Regions from separate parts of the Enterobacter cloacae complex sp. HYC080_NIDB genome, predicted to be linked through region 3. Evidence: predicted binding sites of a transcription regulator. Region 3 holds the regulator's gene; each other region holds the start of a gene.

Region 1 (7,761 bases), 1.0 Mb from region 3:
GATTATCTGGAGCGTTACCCGCAGACAAAACATGTTGACGTTTACCTCAACGATATCAACGGCATTATGCGCGGCAAGCGTCTCTCGGTAGAGAGCATGTTGAATCTGGAAAAAGGCTGCTACTTTCCCCTCTCTGTCTACTCGATGGATCAGAAAGGGAAAATAGCCGCCCTGCTGAATGATGAACCGGATCGACTCTGCATTCCTGTCGCCGGTTCCCTGCGCCCCTCAGCACAAGATCCGCAGCACAACGCGCAGATCCTGCTGACGATGAAAGACAGCGACGACGCCCCCTGCCCGCTTGAGCCGCGCGTGATACTGCAGATCGTGCTGGCCCGCTTCCACCAGCACGGGCTGTTCCCGGTGATTGCCCCGGAAATTGAGTTCTACCTGACGGGGCAGGATACTCATGAGCCGCAGAATCAGGGCTGCTTTCATATGGATACTTCGGCAGAACATACGGCGCTGTTTGACGAACTGGAACAGCTGGCACACCTTCAGCGCATCCCGCTGACAGGGATCGTCGCGGAAGCCGAGTCCGGGCAGTTCGAGTTAAACCTGAAGCATAGCCACTGCGTCGTTGAGGTCTGCGATAACGTACTGGCCCTGCGCCGCCTGACCCGCTACGTTGCTGAAAAGCACGGTCTGCAGGCCAATTTTATGGCCAAGCCTTTCAGCCAGCAGTCCGGCAGCGGTTTGCATTTTCATTTCAGCCTGAACAATAGTCGGGGCGAAAACGTCTTCGCTTCACCAGTGAATGCGCTTAACAGCATGATGCGTTTATGTATCGCAGGTCAGCTGGCGCTAATGCCCGCCTCCATTGCCATTCTGGCGCCTGGTGTCAATGCGTTTCGCCGCCTGCGTAAAAACCTGACGGAACCCGTCTTTAACTCCTGGGGCTATAACACCCGCTCCGCCGCATTGCGTATTCCCTGCTCGGATGACAGCAACCGTCGTATTGAGTACCGACTGGCCGGAGCTGATGCCAATCCGTATCTGGTCGCCGCAACTATCCTCACCGGCATGCTGTACGGGCTGGAAAATATCGAGGAGGACGATTTACCTGAACCTCAGCATGATGAACCCGCACTGCCGTTGTTTCAGCAGGAGGCGATTGAGACATTTTCCCGCTGTCAGTATCTCACCGACAGCCTTGGAGACGCCTTTTCTGAACAGTGGGTGGCCTGCAAGCTTTCAGAGCTCGACTGGTTCGAAAGCATTGTAACCCGTGAAGAGTCACGTCTTGCGTAGGACAAAAAAAAGCCCGCTCGATGAGCGGGCCAGGTAAAGCACGTGACGATTATTTCTTACGTGCGTACTTCAGTGAATCCAGCGCAACGGCGAAGATAATAATCGCGCCTTTAATGATGTACTGCCAGTACGGGTTCACGCCGATGTAGGTCAGGCCGTAGTTGATCACGGTGAAGATGATCACACCGGTGACCACACCGAGAACGGTACCCACGCCGCCGCTGAAGGAGACGCCGCCGACCACACAGGCTGCAATCGCATCCAGTTCGTACATAAAGCCGAGGTTGTTGGTTGCAGAACCGATACGACCCGCTTCCAGCATCCCACCGAAGGCGTAGAATACCCCGGACAGGGCATAGATCATCAGCAGGTTCAGAGCCACGTTGACGCCGGAGACTTTCGCCGCTTCCGGGTTACCGCCGATAGCAAAGATGTTTTTACCAAAGCGCGTTTTGTTCCACAGGATCCAGACGAACGCCACCGCAATCAGCGCATAGAAGGTGATATACGACAGGCGGAAACTGCCCAGCGCGATAAACCCTTGCGTGAAGGTTGAGAAGCCGCTGTCAAAGCCCGAGATAGGAGACGCGCCCACGAAGTCGTAGTAGAGGGAGTTGATACCGTAAACGATGATCATCGTACCCAGCGTGGTGATAAATGGCGTCACGTTCAGGTAGGCGATGATAATACCGTTGATCAGACCAATCACCGCACCGATGGCGCAGACAATCAGGATCACCACGAAAATCGGCATGGTCGCCATTTCCGGGAAGACCTTGTTGGCGTTTTCCATCGACTGCAGCAGGGTTGCCGCAATAACCGCCGCCAGGCCGACCTGACGACCGGCAGAAAGGTCAGTACCCTGGGTGACGATAAGGCCTGCCACGCCCAGCGCAATGATAATACGCACGGAAGACTGGGTCAGAATGTTACTCAGGTTCAGCAGACTTAAGAACGTAGGGTCCTGAAAAATGATAATGGCCAGCAGGACTAAAAGAACAACGTAAATTCCGCCTTCTTTCAGGTAAGTGAGAAAATTTTTTTTATTTAACGCACTCATGAGGAGCCCCTGATCTTAAAGGTGCAAAGACGCAAGACGCAAAATTTCGTTTTGCGTTGTCGTTTTGGTGTCAACAATACCGGCAACGAGACCATTGCTCATAACCAGAATACGGTCTGTGATCCCTAACAGTTCCGGCATTTCGGAAGAAATAATAATGATCCCTTTATTCTTTTTCGCCAGCTCGGCAATCAGCTGATAAATTTCAAACTTCGCGCCGACGTCAATGCCACGGGTAGGTTCATCCAGCATCAGAATTTCTGGCTGGGTTAATAACCAACGTCCGATAATGACTTTTTGCTGGTTACCCCCCGAAAGCGAACCAATTTGCGTGCGGTGACCAGGCGTCTTCACGCGCATGGAGTCAATCACCCACTGGGTATCGCTCTTCATGCGGGAGTTATCCAGCAGTCCGACTTTATTTTTGTAATTACGAATATTAGAAATTAACGAGTTAAAGTTAATATCCAGATAAGCATAAATACCCGTCGAACGACGCTCTTCCGTTACCAGCGCAAAACCGTTATTAATGGCTTCGTTGGCATTGTGGTTGTTAATTTTCTTTCCGTGCAGCGTAATGGTGCCCTGGGCCTTCTCACGGATACCAAACAAGGTTTCCACAATGTCGGTACGCTTTGCCCCCACCAGACCGGCAATCCCCAGGATTTCGCCTTTGTGCAGGTCGAAGGAGACATCGCGGATGGACGGCTGACGCAGCGAGGTGAGATTGCGCACTTCAAGAATCACTTCACCCGGCTTGTTCTCTTTGTCCGGGAAGCGCTGGTTGAGGGAGCGGCCAACCATCATGGCGATGATCTTGTCCATATCCAGACCTTCCAGCGGCTGCGTGGCAATCCACTGGCCGTCGCGCAGGATGGTAATCTCATCGCACAGCTGGAAGATCTCTTCCATTTTGTGAGAGATGTAGACAATGCCGCAGCCACGTTCTTTCAGCTTACGAATAATGGTAAAAAGGTGATTAACCTCTTTTTCCGTTAATGACGACGTCGGTTCGTCCATGATGACGATTTTCGCATCATAGGAGAACGCTTTGGCAATTTCGATCATCTGCATTTGTGAGACGGATAAGGTTCCCACGCGAGCGCGCGGATCGATATCAATATCCAGCTCATCAAAAATCGCTTTGGTGTCACGATACATTTTGTCCTGATCGACAAAGACACCTTTGGTTGGATAACGCCCCAACCACATGTTATCCATAACGGAACGTTGCAGTACCAGGTTTAATTCCTGGTGAACCATCGAGATACCGTTTTCCAGTGCTTCTTTCGCTGAATGGAAATCGATCTCTTTCCCCTGAAAAAGAATGCTGCCAGAATCTTTTTGATAGATCCCAAAAAGACATTTTAATAATGTTGATTTACCCGCACCGTTCTCCCCCATTAATGCATGAATAGAGTGAGGACGGACTTTTAAATTAACATTATCGAGTGCCTTAACACCGGGAAATGACTTGTTAATACCGTTCATTTCCAACAAGTATTCACCGGTTGACTGAGTAGTTGTGCTGACCATAATTATACCTTGTTGGCCTCGCATATCGCGTTATAAAAGGGCGCAACGAATTGCGCCCAGTGGAGACAGGTTAACTCACTTATTTACCGATAAACTCAGCCAGGTTGGACTGGTCTACGCCCACGTAAGGTACGCGAACGATTTTGTTGTCAATTTTCCAGCTGGTGCCATCTGCCGCGCCTTTACCGTCAGCGAGGTTTTTCGCCAGATCGAAGGTGGCTTTCGCCTGGTTATTGGCATCGTTCAGAACGGTACCGGCCATCGCGCCAGATTTAACCAGCGCCAGCGCTTCTGGCAGGGCATCCACACCGAATACCGGAATGGACGATTTATTGTGGGCTTTCAGCGCTTCTACCGCACCCATTGCCATCGCATCGTTGTTGGCGATAACCACTTCGATTTTGTTCGCGTTAGGGCCGGACAGCCAGGCATCCATCTTATCTTTCGCCTGGGCGGTATCCCACATCGCGGTATCTAATGCCAGCTGCTGGGTTTTCAGGCCCTTATCATTCAGCTCTTTGATAACGTAAGTCGTACGCGCTTCAGCATCCGGGTGACCAGGTTCGCCTTTCAGCAGAACGAACTGGATCTGACCGTCTTTGTTCAGGTCCCAGTTCGGGTTCGCTGCCCAGTGTTTCGCGATCAGATCGCCCTGAATAATGCCGGACTCTTTGGAGTCAGTACCGACGTAATACGCTTTGTCATAGCTATCCAGCGCTTTACGGGAAGGTTCTTTGTTGAAGAAGACGATTGGCACATTCTGGCCGCGCGCTTTTTCAATTACCGTGCCTGCTGCAGCCGGGTCAACCAGGTTGATCGCCAGGGCTTTCACGCCTTTCGCCAGCAGAACGTCGATCTGGTCGTTCTGTTTGGACTGGTCATTCTGGGAGTCATTCATCAGCAGCTGTACGTCTGGCGCTGCTTTCGCATCTTTCTCGATAGCTTTACGTACAACAGACATGAAGTTGTCGTCGTATTTATAAATCGTCACACCAATACGGGTATCTGCAGCGTGCGCTGCTGCACCAAAAAGCATGCTTGCCATTACAGCAGACAGGGTCAACACCTTCTTATTCATGGTATCTCCGGTTTTTTTTATGCAGGGTAGTTCTGGTGAATAACGAGCGGCAGGCAGATGTTAATAAAACGTTACTGACAGCCGACGTTCACTTATAAAATTTCTCTCTTCCGTGGTCGGTAACGCTCCAGAAATGCGTTTTATTCGTTGTTTGCGGCACATTGGCTACTGTTAAAGTGAATAATCACCGTTACATAGCGTTTCAGCTGCTAAAACGCTGACATCATAGTCAGCGCCTTGTTAAGATACTGTGAATTTACTCACAGATTGAAAACGGTTACATCACCTCATGTAATCAGTTAGTGATCGGAGCCACAATTTGCCGCGACGCGACGGAATGTCGACGCACCAGGGTTGGCATGAAGCAATGCGTCGCCCCAGGATCCAGCAGCCCTGCGGCTCCCTGTAACGCCAGTTCAGTAGCCAGTTTTGCCATAGAAGCAATGGGATAGCGCACCGTGGTCAGCTGCGGGTCGGTGTAACGGGCGATCGGAATGTCGTCAAAGCCAATCAACGACAAATGCTGCGGCACCGCAATGCCGTTATCTTTCAGTGCCGTCAGCGCGCCCGCTGCCATGCTGTCGTTATACGCAAACACCGCAGAAAGCTGCAGATTGCGGCCCAGCAACTCCACCATTGCCGCCTCACCGCCCTGCATGTCAGGCGTACCGGTGCCGATCCAGCTCTCTGATGCGGTAATGCCGTGTTCTTTCAGGGCGTTTTGCCAGCCCTCACGCCGGTACGCGTCATCTTCAATTTGATGGCTGGAGGCAAGATAACCGATCCGCTGATGGCCGTTATTGATAAGCATTTTGGTGGCCATCATGGCGCCGCTGACGTTATCCAGCCCAACACAGCGGTGGGCATAGCCCGGCACAATCCGGTTAATCAGCACCATGCCCGGAATCTGTTCCATAAACCCGGCAAGCTCTTCATCACTTAAGGCTTTGGAGTGAACAATCAGGGCGTTACAGCGCTGGCGAATCAGTACTTCGATGGCATGACGCTCTTTCTCCGCCTCATGATAGCTGTTGCCAATCAGCACATATTTTTGATGCTGCTGGGCAACCACATCGACCGCTTTCACCAGCGCACCGAAAAAGGCGTCTGAGACATCCATCACCACCACGCCGATGGTATCGCTGACCTGCGTGGCAAGCGCCTGCGCGTTGGCATTTGGCCGGTACCCGAGCTGGGTCACGGCTTTCATTACGGTTTCACGGGTTTCAGGGCTCACCAGCGCACTGTTGTTCAGCACGCGGGAGACGGTAGCCACAGAAACGCCCGCCAGACGGGCGACATCACGAATGGTGATCATATTCACCATCCTTCAAAGGATTGCAGCAACTCACAGACACCCCCTGTGTTTAGCAAGGTGGCTATTTTGGCAGCGAGAGAAAAGGGACTACGTGAAGAAGCTCACAGTCATGAAAACGCTTACATCCGTTTTGTTAATGATTGTGATCCAGATCGTTATCTGGATGTATTACTCAATGATACCCCTGAAGCATGTGCGGTTAACTGACGCCACACCCACTCCAGCGGCCCCTGACGGAAATAACGCAGCCAGATAACGGAAAACGCCAGATTAACCGCCCAGATCGGAATAACAAACGCCAGCAGCCCGAGGCGGTCGAATTTCATAAACAGGCCAAAGCGATAGAAAATCGTGGTGCATATCAACGTTTGCAGGAGGTAATTGCTTAACGCCATGCGCCCGACGCAGGCGACTGCGCTGACAAGCCACAGGCGAGAAAGCTGCGGCCAGAAGCCATATATTAGCGCCGCGTAGCCGATGGTCTGGAATGGCGCGCTCAGTTCACGCGGTACCTGGAGCAGGAAAGCGCACCAGCGATAATCCCAGTGAATGTGCCACTGTATCATCACCGACGGGAGGTTTATCAGCACGCCGAGCAGAACCAGCCCCGCCCCGGTGCGACGATAATGACGCAGGCTGAACTCCCCTTTCAGCCACCCGGTGCGCATCAATGACGCCCCCATCAGCATCATCCCTGCCAGCTGCCAGCCGTATTGCGCCCCCAGCGCAAGAAGGTTATCCCCCAGCATATCCGCCCGGTTGCTAATGGCTTCCGTACCGCCTTTTAGCTTCCAGAACTGCTCGTACTGGAGGTTTGCAGCATCCGGGATCCAGGAACGGTTGGTCGCTTCGCCAGAGATCATCCCCAGCAGCAGCAGCACCCCAAGCCCCATGAGGTAGAGCATCACGCCGGTGTTAAACAGGCTTTTCACGCTGTGCGCATCACGAATGAGACGCCAGCAGATAAGCCCGACTAACCCATATGCGAGAAGAATATCGCCGTCCCAGAAGAACAGACCGTGGATAAAACCGAGGATCACCAGCAGGGTTAAGCGCGACTGGATCCAGCGGGTGCCGCGTTTAAGCAGAAGCTGTAGTCCTGCGCCAAACAGCAGGGCAAAGAGCGTGAGGAATTTAACCTGGGCAAACAGATCAAGGATTGCCCAGGTCCAGGCATCGCTTCGGGTGATATCGCCGTACCAAGCGGGATTGAGATAAGCGGCCTTCGGCAGACCGAAGGCGCTAATATTCAGCAGCAGGATACCCAGTATGGCGACGCCGCGAACAAAATCGAGCGTGACGTTTCGCTCCATGGTCCCTGCCCTGTGAGATTAGTTGTGGTGACGCACGGCGCGCAGGAACTCCTGGCGGGTGTTCTGGCTCGATTTAAACAGACCGCCCAGCGAAGTGGTGGTGGTTGCACTGGTCGCATCACGTACGCCGCGAGCTTTCACGCAGTAGTGAACGGCATCGATAGAGACCGCCACGTTATTGGTGCCCAGCAGCGTTTGCAGGGCA
Region 2 (7,761 bases), 1.4 Mb from region 3:
GGGCCGGGGAAAGCGGCGCAGGTGGTTGATGCCATGCGCGCGCTGATGGGCGGCGGCGCGAGTGTGACGCTCGACGATGCTGCGCGCACCAAAGCGCAGGCGAAGGCGAAATACAAAGCCCCCATGAGCGACGCGCTACGACAGCTGGCAAATGTCTTTATCCCGCTGATCCCGGCGTTTATTGCTTCCGGCTTGATCACCGGGATTATCAATATTCTCAAGCGTCCGGATATCGTCGGGGACTTTGCCACCCAGTATCCGAACCTGTTGGGTATTCTGGGGATCTTCGGCAGCGCGGTGTTTGCCATTATGAACATTCTGGTCGGGGTGAATACCGCCAAAGTGTTTGGCGGTTCGCTGGCGATGGGGGGCGTGATGGCGGGCATTCTCTCCAGCCCGCAGCTGGCGCAAATTACGCTGTTTGGCGAGGCGCTCCAGCCTGGTCGCGGCGGGGTGATTGCCGTGCTGCTGGTGGTCATCCTGATGTGCTGGATTGAGAAAAGACTTCGCGCGGTATTGCCCGGCTCGATTGAACTCATCCTCAACCCCCTGCTGACCACGTTAATTACCGGTAGTGTGGCGATTGTGGTTCTTCAGCCATTAGGGGGATGGATCTCTGATGCCATCGCTCATGGCGCGTCTCTGGCCATTGACCGCGGCGGTTTGTTAGTGGGGGCGGTGCTGTCAGGCACCTTCCTGCCGCTGGTGCTGACCGGTCTGCATCAGGGACTGGTGCCGATCCACGTCGAACTGGTGCAGGCGCACGGTTACAACGCGCTGCTGCCTATACTCTCAATGGCGGGGGTGGGGCAGGTCGGTGCGGCGATTGCCGTACTGCTGAAAACCCGCAACGCACGCCTGAAAAAAGTGATTAAAGGCGCGCTTCCGGTTGGATTGCTCGGCATTGGCGAACCGCTGATTTTTGGCGTCACGTTGCCGCTGGGTAAACCGTTCCTGGCTGCCTGTCTGGGCGGCGCGGTCGGCGGGGCGCTCATTAGCTACTGGAAAGTTGCTACCGTCATTACGTTTGGTCTCTCCGGTTTGCCGCTGGCGTTAACTATCGTGACCGGAAAAGTGATGCTCTATCTGTTAGGCTATTCTGTAGCGGTGATCGCCGGGTTCCTGTTTACCTGGCTGTTAGGATTCAACGACCCAGAGGAGTAAGGTTTGGCAAATCACGAGCGTCGCGTTGTCTTTTTCGATCTGGATGGAACGCTGCATCAGCAGGATATGTTTGGTTCGTTTATGCGCTACCTGCTGCGGCGCCAGCCTCTGAATGCGCTGCTCGTCTTACCGCTGTTACCGGCGATCGGCATCGCGCTGCTGGTGAAAGGCCGGGCGGCGCGCTGGCCGATGAGCCTGCTGCTCTGGGGATGTACGTTTGGCCACAGCGAAGCGCGGCTCAAACAGCTCGAAAAGGAGTTTGCGCACTGGTTTCGCGGTCATGTCGCCGCGTTCCCGGTTGTACAGGCGCGCCTCACCAGTTACCTCGACGCCAACGATGCCGACATCTGGTTGATCACGGGCTCCCCGCAGACGCTGGTTGAACAGGTTTATTTTGATACGCCCTGGCTGCCGCGTGTGAATCTTATCGCCACACAAATTGCCCGTGGTTACGGCGGCTGGGTACTGAGTATGCGCTGCCTGGGGCATGAAAAAGTGGTGCAGCTGGAGAAACGCATCGGCACGCCGCTGCGTCTCTACAGCGGCTACAGCGACAGCAAACAGGACAACCCGCTGCTCTATTTTTGCCAGCATCGCTGGCGCGTCACGCCCGCAGGCGAACTTCAGCAACTCGAATAGTCTTATCTATAGCGGGTGTGTATAATGCCGCCCGCTTTTAGACTGGAGTATCAACCGTTGTGCAACCCTGAACGCGATCATGAATACTGGATGCGCCATGCGCTTACGCTTGCCCAGCGCGCCTGGGACGAGGGAGAAGTGCCCGTGGGTGCCGTGCTTGTCCACAATAACCAGGTGATAGGGGAAGGGTGGAACCGCCCGATTGGCCGTCACGATCCGACTGCGCACGCTGAAATCATGGCCCTTCGTCAGGGCGGAATGGTGCTGCAAAACTATCGTCTGCTTGATACCACGCTGTATGTCACGCTTGAGCCGTGCGTGATGTGTTCTGGGGCGATGGTGCACAGCCGGATTGGTACGCTGGTCTTTGGTGCGCGGGATGAAAAAACCGGTGCGGCCGGTTCTCTGCTGGACGTGCTGGGTCATCCAGGGATGAATCACCAGGTGAAAACTATCGGTGGGGTACTTGCACCAGCGTGTTCGGCGCTATTAAGCGATTTCTTTCGAATGCGCCGTCAGCAGAAAAAGCAACAAAAGGCAGAATTGAAGTTGTCGGACGATTAAGCTCGTCCGGCGCCACAACCGGATAACTCTCAGCCAGCTGTCTTGCCTCTGTCGCCTCTTTTTCTTTCTCGAGCAGATAGCCGACCAGGCTAATCTGATACTTACGGATATTTTCCACGTAGGCGTAGGCTTCATGTCCGCGCGCGTAGCCGTAAGTCAGCTTGTTATACCACGGCTTCTGGCTTAGCAGCGGCAGACGTTGCTTTACGTCTGACCAGCTGTCCGGGTTACCTTTCGTTTTCGCGGTCAGCGCCCGCGCGTCAAGCATATGCGCGTAGCCCATATTGTAGGCTGCCAGCGCAAACCAGATCCGTTCCTCTTCCGGCACCGTTTCCGGCACTTTGGCCATCATATCCTGCAGATAGCGAGCCCCGCCGCTGATGCTCTGTTCCGCATCGGTACGGTCATTCACGCCCAGGCTCAGCGCGGTATTTTTGGTTAACATCATTAAGCCACGCACGCCGGTCGGGGAGGTGGCCTGGGTGTCCCAGTGGGACTCCTGATACGAAATAGCCGCCAGCAGTTTCCAGTCAATCTCCTGGGCGTATTTTTCGAATAATGGCTGCAGGTCTGGCAGGACGCTATCTACCGCGCGCAGGAAGCTGCGGGTGTCAACATAGTCAAAATCATCACCGTGGCCGAGATATTTTTCCTCCAGGCGTGCCAGCGTGCCGTCTTCATTGATGGTGTTATAGAAATCGAGCATGGCCGCAGAAAGAGTCTGATCGTCATCGAGCTGGCTAAACCAGGTCACCGGCTGCTCGTCGGTAACGTCGAGCGCTACGGCAATTTCAGGATGCACGCGCTGGAACAGACTGATCGCAACCGAATCGGCAATGGTGTAGGGCAGTTTCTGATCTTTTACCTGCTCCAGCAGCTCCGTTGTGCCCAGTTTCGGATCAACCTTCCAGCTCAGGTCGGGGTATTTCTTCTCTTTCAGCTCACGCAGATCCTCAATCACCACATGGCCGGGCGCAATGGTCAGCTGTTGATCGTTAATGGAGGCCAGCGTGCGTGGCCGCAGACTCCCGACGCGATAGACCAGCTGTTGCGAAACGGAGTAATAGGTCGGGCCCGGTTGATAGTTTTTGCTACGCTCACTGTTATAGACCAGACCGGCTGCCAGTATGTCGGCATCGTTGTTATCAAGGTCGTCGAACAGCTGATTGATATTCTGGCGAACGGTAATTTTAAGCTTCACGCCAAGATAATCGGCGAACTGCTGCGCCAGTTCATAATCAAGGCCAATAATTTTGCCGTTAATGTCGCTGTAAATCAGCGGAGAGTTGAGCGTACTGACGCGCAGCTCCCCCCGCTCCTGAATGGCGGCGATACGGTTTTCGGCTTTACCGAACCAGGGGATGGAAGGCCAGAGGGCCACTGCCAGCAGCAACGTAACAATGCCGATGAGCAGATAATTAATCTTTAATTTTTTCAATTAGTTAATTCTCTGCGACGCCGGTTGCCTCAGTATGCTGTAGCCATGTTTGATAATCAGGTTTGCCATTGAATGAGCGGCATTTTGCGTAAACTTGCGCCACTTGGCAACCAATTAGAGAGACAGGTCACATCTATTGCTAAATGTCTCCGCCAATTTTATTTCCACGCAAACGGTTTCGTCGGCGCTCAGGATTCTCTATAATGACGCCCGTTTTCCCCCCTTGCGCACACTGAAAGCGCCCCGGCGCTTCGAAGACGAGAGACTTATGATGGAAATTCTGCGTGGTTCGCCTGCACTGTCTGCCTTCCGTATTAACAAACTGCTGGCACGTTTTCAGGCGGCCGACCTTCCGGTAAGCAATATTTACGCTGAGTATGTCCATTTTGCTGACCTGAATGCCCCCCTGAATGCAGAGGAGCGCGTACAGCTGGAACGCCTGCTCAAGTATGGCCCAAATCTGAGTAGCCATACGCCAACCGGCAAACTGATCCTTGCGACGCCGCGTCCGGGCACCATCTCCCCCTGGTCTTCTAAAGCCACCGACATTGCCCACAACTGCGGCCTGAGCCAGATTAACCGTCTGGAGCGCGGCGTGGCCTACTACGTTGACGCCTCGACCCTGAGCGACGCGCAGTGGCAGGCGGTTGCCGCCGAGCTGCATGACCGCATGATGGAAAGCGTGTTTGCTTCTCTTGATGACGCACAGAAGCTCTTCTCCCACCATCAGCCTGCGCCGGTACAAAGCGTAGACCTGCTGGGGCAGGGCCGTCAGGCGCTGATTGACGCTAACCTGCGTCTCGGCCTGGCGCTGGCAGAAGACGAAATCGACTACCTGCAGGATGCGTTTGTTAAGCTGAACCGCAACCCGAACGACATCGAGCTCTACATGTTCGCGCAGGCCAACTCCGAGCACTGCCGCCATAAAATTTTCAACGCCGACTGGATTATTGACGGCGAACAGCAGCCTAAATCGCTGTTCAAAATGATCAAAAACACCATGGAGCAAACCCCCGACCACGTGCTGTCTGCCTATAAAGACAATGCCGCGGTGATGGAAGGCTCCGAGGTTGGGCGCTATTTTGCCGACCACGCTACCGGTCGTTACGACTTCCATCAGGAGCCTGCGCATATCCTGATGAAAGTGGAAACCCACAACCACCCGACGGCAATTTCCCCGTGGCCGGGTGCGGCCACCGGTTCAGGCGGTGAAATCCGTGATGAAGGTGCAACGGGACGTGGTGCGAAACCAAAAGCGGGCCTGGTTGGTTTCTCCGTCTCCAACCTGCGCATCCCGGGCTTTGAGCAGCCATGGGAAGAGGATTTCGGCAAGCCAGAGCGCATTGTGACCGCGCTGGATATCATGACCGACGGTCCACTGGGCGGTGCGGCATTCAACAACGAATTTGGCCGTCCGGCACTGAACGGCTACTTCCGTACCTATGAAGAGAAAGTGGACAGTCACAACGGCGAAGAGCTGCGTGGCTATCACAAACCGATCATGCTGGCGGGGGGGATCGGCAATATCCGTGCCGATCACGTCCAGAAAGGCGAGATCGTGGTTGGCGCGAAGCTGATCGTGCTGGGCGGCCCGGCGATGAACATCGGCCTGGGCGGCGGCGCGGCATCCTCCATGACCTCCGGTCAGTCTGATGCGGATCTCGACTTTGCTTCCGTTCAGCGCGACAACCCGGAAATGGAGCGTCGCTGCCAGGAAGTCATCGACCGCTGCTGGCAGCTGGGCGACGCGAACCCGATTCTCTTTATCCATGACGTGGGCGCGGGCGGTCTGTCTAACGCCATGCCGGAGCTGGTGAGCGATGGCGGTCGCGGTGGCCGCTTCAACCTGCGCGATATCCTGAGCGATGAGCCAGGCATGAGCCCGCTGGAGATCTGGTGTAACGAATCCCAGGAACGTTATGTTCTGGCGGTTGCAGCGGATCAACTGCCGCTGTTTGACGAGCTGTGCCGCCGCGAGCGCGCGCCGTATGCCGTCATCGGCGAAGCGACCGAAGAGAAGCACCTGACCCTGAGCGACACCCATTTCGACAACCAGCCGATCGATCTGCCGCTGGACGTTCTGCTCGGTAAAACGCCGAAGATGACCCGCGACGTGCAAACGCGTAAAGCAGCGGGCAAAGCGCTGGATCGCCAGGGCATCACCGTTGCAGAAGCGGTCAACCGCGTGCTGCACCTGCCGGCGGTGGCAGAGAAAACCTTCCTGGTCACCATTGGCGACCGTACCGTAACCGGTATGGTCTCGCGCGATCAGATGGTCGGCCCGTGGCAGATCCCGGTCGCGAACTGTGCCGTAACCACCGCGAGTCTCGACAGCTACTACGGTGAAGCGATGGCCCTGGGCGAACGCACGCCTGTGGCGCTGCTGGACTTCGCCGCGTCCGCCCGCCTGGCTGTGGGTGAAGCGCTGACCAACATTGCCGCGACGCAGATTGGCGATATCAAACGTATCAAGCTCTCCGCTAACTGGATGGCCGCTGCCGGTCACCCTGGCGAGGATGCGGGCCTGTATGAAGCCGTGAAAGCGGTGGGCGAAGAGCTGTGTCCTGCGCTTGGGCTGACCATTCCGGTGGGCAAAGACTCCATGTCGATGAAAACCCGCTGGCAGGAAGGCAACGAGCAGCGCGAGATCACTTCTCCGCTGTCGCTTATCATCTCCGCCTTTGCGCGCGTGGAAGACGTACGTCACACCGTGACGCCGCAGCTTGCGACCGAAGACAACGCCCTGTTGCTGATTGACCTGGGTAAAGGTCACAACGCGCTGGGTGCCACGGCGCTGGCGCAGGTTTATCGTCAGCTGGGTGATACACCGGCCGATGTGCGTGACGTGGCCCAGTTAAAAGGCTTCTACGATGCAATTCAGGCGCTGGTGGCGCAGCGTAAGCTGCTGGCCTACCACGACCGCTCCGACGGCGGCCTGCTGGTCACGCTGGCAGAGATGGCCTTCACCGGCCACTGTGGTTTGGAGGCGAATATTGCCTCTCTGGGTGAAGACCGCCTGGCAGCGCTGTTCAATGAAGAGCTGGGCGCGGTGATTCAGGTGCGTGCGGTAGACCGCGATGCGGTTGAAGCCATTCTTGCGCAGCACGGTCTGGCAGACTGCGTACATTATCTGGGTAAAGCCGTACAGGGCGACCGCTTTGTCATTGAAGCTGACGGTCATGCCGTCTTCAGCGAAAGCCGCACCACGCTGCGTATGTGGTGGGCGGAAACGACCTGGCAGATGCAGCGCCTGCGTGATAACCCGGAATGTGCCGATCAGGAGCATAACGCGAAGGCTAACGACAGCGATCCAGGCCTGAACGTGAAACTCTCCTTCGACATCAACGAAGACATCGCCGCGCCGTACATTGCGACGGGTGCATGTCCGAAGGTGGCCGTGCTGCGCGAGCAGGGCGTTAACTCCCACGTTGAAATGGCGGCTGCCTTCCACCGTGCGGGCTTTGACGCCATTGACGTTCACATGAGCGATCTGCTGGCCGGGCGTACCGGTCTGGAAGATTTCCAGGCGCTGGTGGCCTGCGGTGGTTTCTCTTACGGTGACGTACTGGGCGCCGGTGAAGGCTGGGCGAAGTCCATTCTGTTTAACAGCCGCGTGCGCGACGAGTTCGAAACCTTCTTCCACCGTCCGCAAACGCTGGCGCTGGGCGTGTGTAACGGTTGCCAGATGATGTCCAACCTGCGCGAGCTTATCCCGGGCAGCGAAGCCTGGCCGCGCTTTGTGCGTAACCAGTCTGACCGCTTTGAAGCGCGCTTCAGCCTGGTGGAAGTGACACAAAGCCCATCTCTGTTGCTGCAGGGCATGGTCGGATCACAGATGCCAATCGCCGTGTCCCACGGTGAAGGTCAGGTAGAAGTGCGTGATGCAGCACATCTGGCTCAGCTTGAAAGCAAAGGTCTGGTGGCGCTGCGCTTTGTCGATAACTTCGGCAAGGTCA
Region 3 (7,761 bases):
TGCTCTTTGCCGACGATCCAGGCGCGTTTTTTACTTTGCAGGTTAAACAGGCGGGCTGAGGCGACGCGCAGGGTGTCTTTCAGATGGCGAGGGAGTTGATTTTCCAGACCAGCACGCAAAACGCGGGTGAAAAATATATCCAGCCGTTCGCATTCCCACCAGCCATCCATATAACTTTCTCCCAGGCCTAACGATCCCTCTCGTAACACGCGTTTAAAAAAGTCGGGATGTTTAACCTGAGGATCGGATGGCGATGATCCATTAATCGTGATGCCTGCTCGACCTAACAGTTCACTGACGATCCGGGACCAGTTATCGTCCGGAACGCTGACTTCTTCAATACACGATGAACTCATAGCTTCTCCATCACCCTACTGTGATCAGAACCTTCAAACAGCGTAGACGCTTTTTTTGGTTTGTGAGAAATCTCACGGTATATACCGCGAGGCTAGTATCCGACGTAGAACAGAGGAAGGGAGATAACCCTTGCCGAAATGCCTTCCATGGTAAAACGGGAGCACTCCGGCTCCCGTTAACACTTAATATTTATCGTATTTAATCGAACCAAATTTAGTATAGGCCGCAAAATTTGTTGATTCAATAGAAAATTGTTAGCAACCTAATCACCGAAAAGTTACATAATTTTTGCAGTAATTACGCATGTGACGTTTCTGCCTGCGCGCGGTTATCCTGCGCACGCTGCGCGGCTGCCTGCATACGATAGCCCATGCCGGCCAGCGCAACGGTAACCAGCATCACGCTGGTGGTGGTCAGGAGCGGCGTGGCAATCAGCGCCGAGACCACCAGACTGGCCAGGAAGCACAGCCCCAGTTGCAGCGTATTCTGAAGTGCGGCCGCACGGCCTGTCGCCTGCGGGAAGGGACGAAGCGCCTGCGCCACAACGATAGGGTATATCGCGCCGTTCGCGATGGCCATTACGCAGAATGGAATCAAAATTTCAGCCAGACCGACGCCGGGAATAAAGCCGACGGCCCAGGTCCCGATAACGCTCAACGCATACAGCACCAGCAACCACGGCAGCATCTGCTGGCCTTCCCATTTTTGCAGCGCCGCGCGACAGCCGTACCCGCCAACCAGGAACGCGATGGTCTGCGGAACATAGCTTAGACCGATGGCCGCCGGGCTGTAGCCCATATCGTGCAGAATAAAGGGTGAACCGGTCAGCCATGCGAAGAAGCTCGCCGAGCAGGCAGCATAAATCAGCACATTACCGCGATACGCTTTGGCGCTCAGCAGGGAGGCAAAGGTAATTGGGCTGGCGTCGGCATGCGCCTCTTTTTTATGCGCGGGCTTGAGGGCGAACGCCGGCAGCATCAGGATCAGCGTGATGGCAAACAGCGTGGCAAAGATGGCCTGCCAGTCGAAGTGCGCGAGGATCCAGCTACCCAACAGCGGGGCGAGGGCAGGGGAAAGCCCCACCAGCGGCATAATGGTCGCGAAAATTCGGTTTGTACGGTTCGCCGGATAGTAGTCGGTCACCAGCGCCTGCCAGGTGACGGCCGCGGCGCAGACGCCGACTGCCTGAATAAAACGCAGTACCAGCAGCCAGGTGGCGTCGCGAACCCATAGCATCCCCAGACAGCCCATGGCAAAAATGGCCAGACCCAGCAACAGTACCGGCTTGCGGCCAAAGCGATCCGAGAGCGGTCCCCAGAGCAGCTGCGCGAAGGCAAAACCGGCGAGGAACAAACTCAGGCTGGCGCTGATCGCGGCGGCAGGGGTTTGCAGATCTTCCTGCATGGCGGCGAAAGCCGGCAGGTACATATCGGTGGCTAAAAAGCCCAGCACGCTTAAGCCGCCGAGCCAGACTAAAAAACCTTTCCTGGGTTGCATTATTTTCTTCTCCTGAGGAGGCAGGTGTACATTGGCGCAGAGTGTAGGGAGTGCAAAGCGGCTTGTGAAACGCTAATATTTGGCGGGTGCATTCAAATTTTTTGCAGGCAGAAAATGTGGTCAGATTATTCTCTTGAAGTGGTCGATGCTGTCGCGCGTAACGGCAGCTTTAGCGGTGCAGCGCAGGAGCTGCACCGCGTCCCGTCGGCAATCAGCTATACGGTGCGTCAGCTAGAAGAGTGGCTGGCCGTTCCGCTGTTTGAACGGCGACATCGTGATGTGGAATTAACGCCTGCCGGGGCGTGGTTTTTGAAAGAAGGGCGTTCTGTTATCAAAAAAATGCAGATCACCCGCGAACAGTGTCAGCAGATCGCTAACGGCTGGCGGGGGCATCTTTCCATCGCGGTCGATAATATCGTGAAGCCGGAGCGCACCCGGCAAATGATCGTCGATTTCTATCGTCATTTTTCTGACGTTGAGTTGCGTGTTTCGCAGGAAGTGTTCAACGGCGTGTGGGACGCGCTGTCGGACGGCAGGGTAGAAATGGCGATTGGGGCGACGCAGGCGATTCCGGTTGGGGGACGCTACGCCTTTCGCGATATGGGGATGCTGAGCTGGAAATGCGTAGTGGCACGCGATCATCCCCTGGCGGCCATGGAGGGGCCGTTAAGCGACGATACCCTGCGTAACTGGCCGTCGCTGGTGCTGGAGGACACCTCCCGCTCGCTGCCCAAGCGTATCACCTGGCTGCTGGATAACCAGCGTCGCGTGGTCGCCCCGGACTGGGAATCGTCGGCGACCTGCCTCAGTGCAGGGCTGTGCGTCGCGATGGTGCCCGTTCATTTTGCGCGCCCGAGAATCGACACCGGCGAGTGGGTTGAACTGACGCTGGAGAATCCGTTCCCGGATGCGGCTTGCTGCCTGACCTGGCAACAAAATGATGTTTCACCTGCTATGGCCTGGCTGCTGGATTATCTGGGGGACAGCGAAACGCTTAACCGGGAATGGTTACGGGAGCCAGTGTGACTGGCTCCGTAAAGCGATTAACGACGGTAGTCGCGGAACGGACCATCCGCAACGGAACGGCGTTCGATGAGGCGCGGGTGGACTTCAATGGACTGCGACTCTTCACGTTTGTTGACGATCCTGTCGAGCAGCATGTTGAAGGCCGTTTCACCCAGCGAATCTTTCGGCTGGTGAATGGTGGTCAGCGCAGGGGTAAAGAAGCGTGCGTTGCGCACGTTGTCATAGCCGATCACGGAAATGTCCTGCGGGACGCGCAGACCCAGCTCATCGGCCGCACAGAGCGCGCCCATCGCCATGATGTCGCCCCCGCAGAAAACGGCGGTAGGACGATGTTGCTGGGAGACAATCTGCTGCATCGCGCGGTAGCCTGATTCCGGCTCAAAGTCACCCTGTACGATCCAGTTTTCTGGCACGGTGATCAGCGCTTCTTCCATTGCTTTCATAAAGCCAGCCAGACGACCTGCACCGGTGTTACGCTCAAGCGGACCCGGGATCACGCCAATCTCACGATGACCGCGTTCGATCAAATAACGGCCCGCCATATAGCCGCCTTCAAAGGCGTTGTCGATAACGGAATCCGTGAAATCCGCACGGGCTTCACCCCAGTCCATCACCACCATCGGGATATGTCGATACTCTTCAAGCATCGACAGTACGGATTCCGGGTACTCGGAACACATCACCAGCAGGCCATCCACGCGCTTCTGCGCCATCATGGAGAGATAGGCTCGCTGTTTTTCAATGCTGTTCCACGCGTTGCCCAGAATCAGGGTATAGCCTTTCTGGAAGCAGTTTTTCTCTACCGCCTCAATGATCTCAGCAAAATAGGCCGCTTCGCTGCTGGTCGCCAGCAGACCAATCGATTTGGTGTGATTCACCTTGAGGCTGCGCGCAACCGCACTTGGCGAGTAGTGCAGCTCTTTGATTGCTGCCCAGACGGCGTTGCGCGTCTCTTCCGCCACAAAGCGGGTTTTGTTAATTACATGTGATACGGTTGTAGTGGAAACGTTTGCGCGTTTTGCTACGTCTTTAATTGTTGCCATTAAATGTCACTCCAGACCATATCCTAAACTCCTGAAATACTTGAAGGTAAACGTTTGCCTTCTCTCACCCTTATCACGCAATTTTAGATTGCGGTACGCCAGGAAAACGACACGGGACGTCAGGAGGGGGTCAATGGCCGGTACGCTAATAAATTTAGCGTGGAATTTTGTCCTATCTTGATGAAAAGGGGAAGAGGTAAAGTGGTTATCAGCTTAAATCCGGGAAGATTTTTGACGTAAACTGTGCAAAAATGAGCAAGCTCACTTTTCGTGGGGGGATTAAAAGGAGAAAAATTGATGAGTTCCGATCTGAAGTTTTCGCTGTTCACCACCATCGTTGTGCTGGCGCTGATTGTGGCGGCTGGCCTGACGGCTGCGCTGCACTGATTTACGCGGAGGGAGAATCTTCTCCCTCCCGGTTTACCGGATTGTTACTTCTCAGGCAAAAATCTTTTGCCATTTTGTTAACTTCTCATTTTTTGTGATTGATGTCATGCTTTCCGCTTCTTTGTTCTGTGTCACGACATGACACGGTATCCGGAGTTGACGCATGAAAATCAATTTTCCCCTGCTGGCCCTGGCGATTGGCGCTTTTGGGATTGGCACCACCGAATTCTCCCCGATGGGGTTGCTGCCTGTTATCGCCCGGGGCGTGGATGTCTCGATCCCTGCGGCCGGGATGTTAATCAGCGCTTATGCCATCGGCGTGATGGTGGGGGCGCCGCTGATGACGCTACTGCTTTCACACCGCGCGCGCCGTAATGCGCTGATTTTCCTGATGGCGATTTTCACCCTGGGCAACGTGCTCTCTGCCATTTCACCTGACTACACCACCCTGATGCTGTCGCGCATTTTGACCAGCCTGAACCATGGCGCGTTCTTTGGGCTGGGCTCGGTCGTGGCCGCAAGCGTGGTGCCGAAACATAAGCAGGCAAGCGCCGTGGCGACCATGTTTATGGGGCTGACGATTGCCAACATTGGCGGCGTACCGGCTGCGACCTGGCTGGGTGAAGCGATCGGCTGGCGTATGTCATTCCTGGCAACCGCCGGGCTGGGCGTGGTGGCGATGGTGGCCTTGTTCTTCTCCCTGCCGAAAGGCAGCGCGGGTGAACGTCCGGACGTGCGCAAAGAGCTGTCGGTACTGGTGCGCCCGCAGGTGCTTTCTGCACTGCTGACCACCGTGCTGGGGGCCGGGGCGATGTTTACGCTCTATACCTACATTTCACCGGTGCTGCACGATATCACCCATGCAACCCCAATCTTTATTACCGCGATGCTGGTATTGATTGGCGTAGGGTTCTCAATGGGTAACTACCTTGGCGGGAAATTTGCTGACCGTTCAGTGACCGGAACGTTGAAAGGCTTTTTAACCTTGCTGATTGCCATCATGATCGCGATTCCGTGGCTGGCGCGTAACGAGTTTGGCGCGGCCATCGCGATGGTTGTCTGGGGCGCAGCCACCTTCGCCGTGGTGCCGCCGCTGCAGATGCGCGTGATGCGTGTCGCCCACGAGGCGCCGGGTCTCTCTTCTTCAGTGAATATCGGTGCGTTTAACCTGGGGAATGCCTTGGGTGCTGCGGCGGGCGGCGCCGTCATTTCTGGCGGTCTGGGATACAGCTTTGTGCCGGTGATGGGGGCGATTATTGCCGCGCTCGGCCTGCTGCTGGTGATGATGTCCGGCCGGAAACAGCCAGAAGCCGTTTGCACGGCGGAATAATAAAAATAACGCAGAAGGGGGACCCCTTCTGCGTCTCTCTTACGCGGTGAAGTTCTTCGCGACGAAGTCCCAGTTGACCAGTGCCCAGAAGTGCTCCAGGTAGTTCGGGCGCGCGTTACGGTAATCAATGTAGTAAGCGTGCTCCCACACGTCCACGGTCATCAGCGGCGTAGCGCTGGTGGTCAGCGGGGTGCCTGCATTAGAGGTGGACACGATTGCCAGTTTGCCATCCGCTTCTTTTACCAGCCACGTCCAGCCAGAGCCGAAGTTCTTGATGGCGGCATCCGTAAACTTCGCTTTGAAATCGGCGAAGCTGCCAAAGGCGGCGTTAATCGCGGAAGCCAGTTCACCGGCAGGTTCACCACCGGCATTGGGTGCCAGGCAGTGCCAGTAGAAGGTGTGGTTCCACACCTGAGCCGCGTTGTTAAATACGCCACCCTCTGAGCTACGGACGATCTCTTCCAGCGTTTTGCCTTCGAAATCGGTGCCTTTGATCAGATTGTTCAGGTTGGTGACATACGTCTGGTGATGTTTGCCGTAATGGTATTCCAGGGTTTCCGCAGAAATGTGCGGTGCCAGGGCGTCTTTTGCATACGGTAGTGCAGGTAATTCGAACGACATTGCTTCTCTCCTTATTGTATTTAGCGTTGCCAATAACCACACAGACAACAAGGACAGGATAGCAAATTGAAAGGGTATGCAAAAGAGGAACTTACCCTGCCACGGATGCGGCAGGGCAGGGGTTAGCGAATAGTTTTCGGCGTCATCACGCGACGTGCGCCGACGTAGTGACGCACCCAGTAATCTTCACTCAGGGAGGTGATCTGAATATCCTGGCCGCTGCGCGGTGACTGGATAAATTTCCCGTTGCCGACATAGACACCCACATGGTCAGCCGTGCCGCGGCCTTGCGTGCGGAAGAAGACCAGATCGCCGTTTTCCAGCTCACCACGGCTCACCGGAGAGGCGTCGCGCAGGTGGTACATCTCATTAGCGGTACGCGGAATGCGGAACTTAACCAGATCTTTATAGGCGTAATAGACCAGGCCGCTACAGTCGAAGCCGGTTCGTGGCGAACTGCCACCCCATCGATAAGGTTTGCCAATTTGCCCCATCAGTTTATTCATCGCGGTTTTTTGCGCTTTCTGTACACGGACTTTATGTACTTCCGCGATTTTCGTGACTTTGGTGCATTTCGCTTTGTGGCCTTTACGCGTAATGCATTTTTCAGTGACGAGGTTAGCCGCGGTCAGCGAAGTTTTACTTTTGGTGGTGTGGGCAGTGCGGGAAGATTTTGTTTTGGTCTTGCTGGAAGCGGTTTGTGTCGTCTTGGTGGTCGTCTTTTTCTTTTCGTTCTTTGTGGTGGTTTTTTTCTTACGTTCTGTGGCTTTCACCAGATGGCTTTTTTGTACAGCAGAATGCCGCGCCTGCTGAGAGGCGTTTGCCACTGGCGTGAGAGTGAGTGATGTAAACAGTAAAGCACAGAGCGTGATCGAGATTTTTGTTATCCGCGCCACTGGGCAGTCCCCTGATAAATGCAGGTCATCAATAATACCCGCGAGTGATTTACAAAGCCCGTCGATTCTAATCCATAAAAACCCGAGAAGTTAATAGCATTTTTCAATCTAAAAACCTGTTTCGTTAGCAAGTGCAAAAAAATTCATCGTTCTGTCGCACAATTGTTCACTCCCTAAGCAAAACCCTGACTGCCGCAGGGTTAAACACCATTTGCAATGCAACTTTTGTAGAGTCGCGGTAAAATGTATAAACGTGACGAAAATGTTATTTTCCGATGCCAGCCTGACCCGCTACAATGTCAGACTATTGCCGTAACAGAAGTTAAAGGAAGCAAGACATGAGCACCACTATTGAAAAAATCCAGCGCCAGATCGCTGAAAACCCGATTCTGCTGTATATGAAAGGTTCTCCGAAGCTGCCAAGCTGCGGCTTCTCCGCGCAAGCGGTTCAGGCGCTCTCAGCCTGTGGTGAGCGTTTTGCTTACGTTGATATCCTGCAGAACCCGGACATCCGTGCTGAGCTGCCAAAATACGCTAACTGGCCAACCTTCCCGCAGCTGTGGGTAGACGGTGAGCTGGTAGGCGGCTGCGATATCCTGATTGA
Region 4 (7,761 bases), 1.9 Mb from region 3:
CTGCGTGGGCGCACGCGTCGACAGACAGCCTTATCCGCTGTCTCAGCCGCTCTCCAGCGGCCAGACGGTAGAAATTATTACCGCACCGGGCGCACGTCCGAACGCGGCCTGGCTGAACTTTGTGGTGAGCTCCAAAGCGCGCGCCAAAATTCGCCAGTTGCTGAAAAACCTCAAGCGCGACGGCTCCGTCAGCCTGGGACGCCGTCTGCTCAACCACGCGTTGGGCGGTAGCCGTAAGCTGGCTGAAATTCCACCAGAGCATATCCAGCGCGAACTCGACCGCATGAAGCTCACGTCTCTGGACGATCTGCTGGCGGAAATTGGTCTCGGTAACGCCATGAGCGTCGTGGTGGCGAAAAACCTGCAGCAGGGCGAAGCGATACCTTCTGCTCCAGGCGCATCCGGCCACGCTCATCTGCCAATCAAAGGCGCGGACGGGGTGCTGATCACCTTCGCAAAATGTTGCCGTCCAATCCCAGGTGACCCGATTATTGCGCACGTCAGCCCCGGCAAAGGGCTGGTTATCCACCATGAATCCTGTCGTAACATTCGCGGCTACCAGAAAGAAGCCGAGAAGTTTATGGCGGTCGAGTGGGACAAAGAGACGGCGCAGGAATTTATCACCGAAATTAAGGTGGATATGTTCAATCACCAGGGTGCCCTGGCAAACCTGACGGCAGCGATCAACACGGCCTCGTCCAACATTCAGAGCCTGAATACGGAAGAAAAAGACGGCCGCGTTTATAGCGCCTTTATTCGTCTGACCGCCCGCGACCGCGTGCATCTGGCGAATATTATGCGCAAGATCCGCGTCATGCCGGACGTGATTAAAGTTACCCGAAACCGAAACTAGGTTTATGAATTCACAACGTTATACACGTATCTGCGAAATGCTCGCCAGGCGTCAGCCTGACCTGACGGTCTGCATGGAGCAGGTTCATAAGCCTCATAACGTCTCTGCTATCGTTCGTACCGCAGACGCCGTCGGCGTACATGAAGTGCACGCCGTCTGGCCGGGCACCCGCATGCGAAACATGGTGTCTGCTGCCGCAGGCAGCAACAGCTGGGTGTCCGTCAAAACGCATCAGACGATTGGTGAAGCCGTATCGCACCTGAAAGGCCGCGGTATGCAGGTTCTTGCGACTCACCTTTCTGCTAAAGCTGTGGATTTCCGCGAGATCGACTACACCCGCCCAACCTGCATTTTGATGGGGCAGGAGAAAACCGGGATCACCCAGGAAGCGCTGGATCTGGCAGATCAGGACATCATCATCCCGATGATCGGTATGGTTCAGTCCCTGAACGTGTCGGTTGCCTCTGCGCTGATTCTGTATGAAGCGCAGCGCCAGCGCCAGAACGCCGGAATGTACGAGCGCAGCAACAGTATGCTGCCGGAAGAGGAACAGCAGCGCCTGCTGTTTGAAGGCGGTTATCCGGTGCTGGCTCGCGTCGCGAAGCAGAAAAAATTGCCTTACCCCCACGTCAACGCGCAGGGCGAAATTGAAGCCGATGCCGAGTGGTGGTCCACCATGCAGTACGCCGGGTAACTGATGAAAGGCCGCCTGCTGGATGCCATTCCGCTCAATAGCCTGACGGGCGTGGGCGCGGCGCAAAGCAGTAAGCTGGCAAAAATTGGCCTGCATACCGTGCAGGATCTCCTCCTGCACCTCCCTCTGCGTTACGAAGACCGCACTCAGCTCTACAAAATTGGCGATCTGCTGCCTGCCATTTACGCCACCGTTGAAGGCGAAGTCCTGAACTGCAACATCACGTTTGGTGGACGCCGGATGATGACCTGTCAGATCAGCGACGGTACCGGCATTCTCACCATGCGTTTTTTCAACTTCAGCGCAGCGATGAAAAACAGCCTGGCGACAGGCCGCCGAGTGCTGGCCTATGGCGAAGCCAAACGCGGTAAATACGGCGCAGAGATGATCCACCCGGAGTACCGCGTGCAGGGCGACCTCAGCACACCGGAACTGCAGGAGACGCTTACGCCGATTTACCCGACGACTGAAGGCATTAAGCAGGCAACGCTGCGTAAACTCACCGATCAGGCGCTGGAGCTGCTGGATACCTGCGCGATTACCGAACTTCTGCCCCCCGAGCTGGCACAGGGCATGATGAGCCTGCCCGAGGCATTGCGCACACTGCATCGTCCACCACCCACATTACAGCTCAGCGATTTAGAAAGCGGCAAACATCCCGCACAACGGCGTCTTATCCTTGAGGAATTACTGGCACATAACCTGAGCATGCTGGCGCTTCGCGCAGGCGCGCAGCGTTTCCACGCTCAGCCGTTAAGCCAGAATGATGCGCTCAAAGATAAGCTGCTGGCCTCTCTGCCGTTTAAGCCGACCGGCGCACAAGCGCGCGTAACGGCCGAGATTGAACGCGATATGGCACTCGACGTGCCGATGATGCGCCTGGTGCAGGGCGACGTCGGGTCCGGTAAGACGCTGGTTGCCGCCCTGGCAGCACTGCGCGCGATTGCCCACGGTAAACAGGTGGCGCTGATGGCGCCGACCGAGCTGCTGGCTGAACAGCACGCCAATAATTTCCGAGCCTGGTTCGCGCCGCTCGGGATTGAGGTAGGCTGGCTTGCCGGGAAGCAAAAAGGCAAAGCGCGTCTTGCGCAGCAGGAAGCCATCGCCAGCGGCCAGGTGCAGATGATTGTCGGCACACACGCTATCTTCCAGGAGCAGGTACTGTTTAACGGCCTTGCGCTGGTGATTATCGACGAACAGCACCGCTTCGGCGTGCATCAACGTCTGGCGCTGTGGGAAAAAGGGCTGCAGCAGGGCTTCCATCCGCATCAGCTGATCATGACCGCCACGCCAATCCCGCGCACCCTGGCGATGACCGCCTATGCCGATCTGGATACCTCCACCATCGATGAACTGCCGCCGGGGCGTACGCCGGTCACGACGGTCGCCATACCGGATACGCGCCGCAGCGATATCATCGACCGCGTGCGCAACGCCTGTACCCACGAAGGGCGTCAGGCCTATTGGGTCTGCACCCTAATTGAAGAGTCAGAACTGCTTGAAGCGCAGGCTGCTGAAGCAACGTGGGAAGAGCTAAAGCTGGCGCTGCCGGAGCTAAACGTGGGTCTGGTTCACGGGCGCATGAAGCCTGCTGAAAAACAGGCGGTGATGCAGGCGTTCAAACAGGGTGAGCTGCATTTACTGGTCGCGACGACGGTTATTGAAGTGGGCGTCGACGTCCCCAACTCCAGCCTGATGATCATCGAAAACCCGGAGCGTCTTGGCCTTGCTCAGCTCCACCAGCTGCGTGGGCGCGTTGGGCGTGGCGCAGTAGCCTCCCACTGCGTGCTGCTCTATAAAGCGCCGCTCTCAAAAACTGCCCAGATGCGTTTGCAGGTGCTGCGCGACAGCAACGACGGTTTTGTGATTGCACAAAAAGACCTTGAGATACGCGGCCCGGGCGAATTGCTGGGCACGCGTCAGACGGGAAATGCCGAATTTAAGGTGGCGGATTTGCTGCGCGATCAGGCCATGATCCCGGAAGTTCAGCGCCTCGCACGCCATATTCATGAACGCTACCCCGAACAGGCGGCAGCGTTAATTGAGCGCTGGATGCCGGAAACCGAGCGCTATTCCAACGCCTGATCTCAGGCAAACATCGGCAGCATCAGGTACAGCTTAATCACCAGCGCGTTGACGATATCAATAAAGAACGCCCCGACCATCGGCACCACCAGAAACGCCATGTGCGATGGCCCAAACCGTTCGGTGATCGCCTGCATGTTGGCAATAGCCGTTGGGGTTGCCCCCAGACCAAACCCGCAGTGACCCGCTGCCAGCACCGCTGCATCGTAGTTTTTCCCCATCAGGCGCCAGGTCACGAACATGGCGTACAGCGCCATAAACAGTGCCTGCACCGCCAGAATCGCCACCATCGGCAGCGCCAGCGAGGCCAGCTCCCACAGTTTGAGGCTCATCAGCGCCATTGCCAGGAACAGCGACAGACAGACGTTACCGAGCACCGATACCGCACGTTCAAACACGCGGTAGAAGCCCATCAGCGCCAGACCGTTGCTCAGAATGACCCCAATAAACAACACGCAGACAAAGGTCGGAAGTTCGAACGCTGTACCCGCCAGCCATTGCGCAACCACTTTGCCCACGGTCAGGCAGATGGCAATCATCGCGATGGTTTCAATCAGTACCAGCGAGGTGATGCTGCGCCCGACATCCGGCTTTTCGAACGCGGTGGGCACCATTTCATCGTCCGGTCTGCCATTCGGCGTGGTGGAATGTTTAACGAGATAACGGGCCACCGGGCCGCCAATCAGGCCACCCAGCACCAGGCCAAAGGTTGCGCAGGCCATCGCCACTTCCGTTGCGTTTTCAAAGCCGTAACGCTCGATAAACAGCTTACTCCACGCGGCTCCGGTACCATGGCCGCCTGAGAGGGTAATCGAACCTGCCAGCAGACCCATCAGCGGATCCAGCCCCAGCAGCGTCGCCATGCCGATGCCAATAGCGTTTTGCATCAGCAGCAGTCCCACCACCACAATCAGAAATACGCCGAGCACCTTACCGCCAGAGCGCAGGCTCGCCAGGTTGGCGTTCAGGCCGATGGTGGCAAAGAAGGCCAGCATCAGCGGATCTTTCAGGGACATATCAAAATCAATTTCCCAGCCCATGCTTTTTTTCAGTACCAGCAGGGCCAGCGCCACCAGCAAACCACCGGCGACAGGTTCAGGAATGGTGTACTTTTTCAGAAAGGAAACACTGTGTACCAGCTTGCGACCAAGCAGCAGAACCAGCGTTGCGGCAACAAGGGTCGACAACGTATCGAGATGAATCATAAAAGGCTCCTGTTATGCGCGTGTTCCATACACACGCGGCGTTATCCTGGCCGGTTTGCGCTCCTCATGAGCCACCGGCGCAAAAAGTGTAATTTTTTTTCCCGACGGGTTGTAGAAAACCTGCTCACAACGGCAGATTTTCTTCCCTTTTTTTGCTGGCAATCGTTTGCTTTTACCAGGTGGTCAGATAAAATGCCCGCTTTTCCACCGTGGGATTGCCGCCGATGTCCGTTAACACCATAGAGTCGCCTGATGCGCAACCGATTGCGCAGAAGCAAAATAGCGAACTGATTTACCGCCTTGAAGATCGCCCGCCACTGCCTCAGACGCTTTTCGCGGCCTGCCAGCATCTTCTGGCGATGTTTGTCGCGGTGATCACCCCGGCGCTGCTGATCTGCCAGGCGCTCGGTTTACCGGCGCAGGATACACAGCACATCATCAGTATGTCCCTCTTCGCCTCTGGCGTGGCCTCAATTATTCAAATTAAAGCGTGGGGTCCGGTGGGGTCGGGATTATTGTCGATCCAGGGTACCAGCTTTAACTTCGTGGCGCCGCTGATCATGGGCGGCACAGCCCTGAAAACCGGCGGTGCGGATGTCCCGACCATGATGGCGGCGCTGTTCGGCACCCTGATGCTGGCAAGCTGCACGGAGATGGTCATCTCCCGCGTGCTGCATCTGGCGCGCCGCGTCATTACCCCGTTAGTCTCCGGCGTGGTGGTGATGATTATCGGCCTGTCGCTGATTCAGGTCGGCCTCACCTCCATCGGCGGCGGCTATGCCGCAATGAGCGACCATACCTTCGGCGCGCCGAAAAACCTGCTGCTGGCGGGCGTCGTGCTGGCGATCATTATTCTGCTTAACCGCCAGCGTAACCCTTACCTGCGCGTGGCTTCGCTGGTGATCGCCATGGCAGCCGGTTATCTGCTAGCGTGGGCGCTGGGTATGTTGCCGGAGAACACCGCACCGACCAACAGCGCGCTGATCACCGTCCCCACGCCACTGTACTACGGTCTGGGCATTGACTGGGGTCTGCTCCTGCCGCTGATGCTGGTCTTTATGATCACCTCTCTGGAGACCATCGGCGATATCACCGCTACCTCCGACGTCTCCGAGCAGCCGGTGTCCGGCCCGCTGTACATGAAGCGCCTGAAAGGCGGCGTGCTGGCGAACGGCCTGAACTCGTTTGTTTCTGCGGTATTCAATACCTTCCCGAACTCCTGCTTCGGCCAGAACAACGGCGTGATCCAGCTGACCGGCGTCGCCAGCCGCTACGTGGGTTTTGTGGTGGCGCTGATGCTGATCGTCCTCGGCCTGTTCCCGGCGGTGAGCGGCTTTGTGCAGCACATTCCTGAGCCGGTGCTGGGTGGCGCAACGCTGGTGATGTTCGGGACTATCGCAGCGTCCGGGGTGCGTATCGTCTCCCGCGAACCGCTGAACCGCCGGGCAATCATGATTATCGCGCTGTCGCTGGCCGTGGGTCTGGGCGTTTCTCAGCAGCCGCTGATCCTGCAGTTTGCCCCTGACTGGGTGAAAAACCTGCTCTCTTCCGGCATCGCCGCGGGCGGTATCACCGCTATTGTGCTGAACCTCGTTTTCCCGCCTGAAAAGAACTGATCCCCTTCACGGCAGGCAGTCAATGCCTGCCGTGACATCTATTTACACCATTCCCGCCTTGAGGATTGCGCATAAATCGTGCATAACTCCCTTATGTACGTTTGCGGGATGGAAGACCATGAAATTTATTGGAAAGCTGCTCGTCTATCTTCTGGTAGCCCTGCTCATTGTGATACTGGCGCTCTATATTCTGCTCCAGACCCGCTGGGGCGCGGCTCAGGTCAGCAGCTGGGTGACGGTGAATACCGATTACGAACTCAGTTTCGACAAGATGAATCACCGCTTTTCGTCGCCTTCCCATCTTATTCTGGAAAACGTCACCTTCGGGCGGGACGGTAAACCTGCCACGCTGGTAGCCAAAAAAGTTGATATCGGCCTGAGCAGCCGTCAGGTGACCGATCCGCTGCATATGGACGCCATTACCCTTTTCGATGGCACGCTGAACCTCTCGCCGCAGACGGCACCGCTGCCCTTGCAGGCCGATCGTCTTCAACTGAGCAATATGGCCTTTAACAGCCCGAATACCGAATGGGATCTGAGCGCGCAGAAGGTGACGGGCGGCATCAACCCATGGCAGCCGGAAGCAGGCAACGTGCTGGGGAAAAATGCGCAGATTCAGATGAGCGCTGGCTCGCTGACCCTTAACGGCGTCCCGGCCACCAACGTGTTAATTGAGGGCCAGCTTAACGGTAAGGAGGTGGTGCTGAATACTATCGGTGCCGATATGGCGCGCGGTTCGCTCACCGGCTCCGCCCTGCGTAACGCCGACGGAAGCTGGGTTATCGACACCCTGCGTCTGAATGAGATCCGCCTGCAGAGCGATAAAACGCTGATGGCGTTCTTCGCGCCGCTGGGCACCATCCCCTCTCTGCAGATTGGTCGTCTGGACGTGACCGACGCCCGGCTTCAGGGCCCGGACTGGGCGGTGACCGATCTCGATTTAAGCCTGCGCAACCTGACGATAAGCAAAGGCGACTGGCAAAGTCAGGACGGGCGTTTGTCCATGAACGCCAGCGAGTTTATCTACGGCTCGCTGCATCTGTTTGACCCGATCCTGAACGCAGAGTTTTCCCCGCAGGGTATGGCGCTGCGCCAGTTTACCTCCCGCTGGGAAGGCGGCATGGTGCGCACCTCCGGCAACTGGCTGCGCGACGGCAAAGCGCTGGTGCTGGACGATGTCGCCATCGCCGGTCTGGAGTACACCCTGCCGCAGAACTGGAAAACGCTGTGGATGGAGCCGCTACCGGAATGGCTGAACAGCGTCACGCTGCAAAAATTCGGCCTGAGCCGCAACCTGGTGATCGACAT

The links. The regulator PurR, encoded in region 3, represses purine synthesis genes. The targets are predictions, from matches to a motif close to CANGCAAACGTTTGCNTG.
Region 1: the regulator PurR is predicted to act here: its motif matches at 6,352-6,369, upstream of galS (HTH-type transcriptional regulator GalS).
Region 2: the regulator PurR is predicted to act here: its motif matches at 3,971-3,988, upstream of purL (phosphoribosylformylglycinamidine synthase).
Region 4: the regulator PurR is predicted to act here: its motif matches at 4,993-5,010, upstream of gltS (sodium/glutamate symporter).

The regions. Positions count from the first base shown of each region.
Region 1 covers NZ_CP114212.1:1,507,694-1,515,454, reverse strand. Annotated here, with positions in the region: gene O1723_RS07165 (glutamine synthetase family protein) at 1-1,251, shown strand, start outside; gene mglC (galactose/methyl galactoside ABC transporter permease MglC) at 1,301-2,311, opposite strand; gene mglA (galactose/methyl galactoside ABC transporter ATP-binding protein MglA) at 2,327-3,847, opposite strand; gene mglB (galactose/glucose ABC transporter substrate-binding protein MglB) at 3,927-4,925, opposite strand; gene galS (HTH-type transcriptional regulator GalS) at 5,221-6,243, opposite strand; gene yeiB (DUF418 domain-containing protein YeiB) at 6,399-7,556, opposite strand; gene folE (GTP cyclohydrolase I FolE) at 7,575-7,761, opposite strand, start outside.
Region 2 covers NZ_CP114212.1:1,167,706-1,175,466, forward strand. Annotated here, with positions in the region: gene O1723_RS05600 (PTS transporter subunit EIIC) at 1-1,164, shown strand, start outside; gene yfhb (phosphatidylglycerophosphatase C) at 1,168-1,803, shown strand; gene tadA (tRNA adenosine(34) deaminase TadA) at 1,828-2,367, shown strand; gene mltF (membrane-bound lytic murein transglycosylase MltF) at 2,255-3,805, opposite strand; gene purL (phosphoribosylformylglycinamidine synthase) at 4,074-7,761, shown strand, end outside.
Region 3 covers NZ_CP114212.1:2,548,079-2,555,839, reverse strand. Annotated here, with positions in the region: gene cfa (cyclopropane fatty acyl phospholipid synthase) at 1-356, opposite strand, end outside; gene punC (purine nucleoside transporter PunC) at 655-1,854, opposite strand; gene punR (DNA-binding transcriptional activator PunR) at 1,969-2,880, shown strand; gene purR (HTH-type transcriptional repressor PurR) at 2,898-3,923, opposite strand; gene cydH (cytochrome bd-I oxidase subunit CydH) at 4,221-4,310, shown strand; gene O1723_RS12055 (MFS transporter) at 4,474-5,640, shown strand; gene sodB (superoxide dismutase [Fe]) at 5,680-6,261, opposite strand; gene O1723_RS12045 (C40 family peptidase) at 6,384-7,157, opposite strand; gene grxD (monothiol glutaredoxin 4) at 7,496-7,761, shown strand, end outside.
Region 4 covers NZ_CP114212.1:4,444,825-4,452,585, forward strand. Annotated here, with positions in the region: gene spoT (bifunctional GTP diphosphokinase/guanosine-3',5'-bis pyrophosphate 3'-pyrophosphohydrolase) at 1-853, shown strand, start outside; gene trmH (tRNA (guanosine(18)-2'-O)-methyltransferase TrmH) at 858-1,547, shown strand; gene recG (ATP-dependent DNA helicase RecG) at 1,551-3,632, shown strand; gene gltS (sodium/glutamate symporter) at 3,635-4,837, opposite strand; gene xanP (xanthine/proton symporter XanP) at 5,062-6,453, shown strand; gene O1723_RS21105 (AsmA family protein) at 6,572-7,761, shown strand, end outside.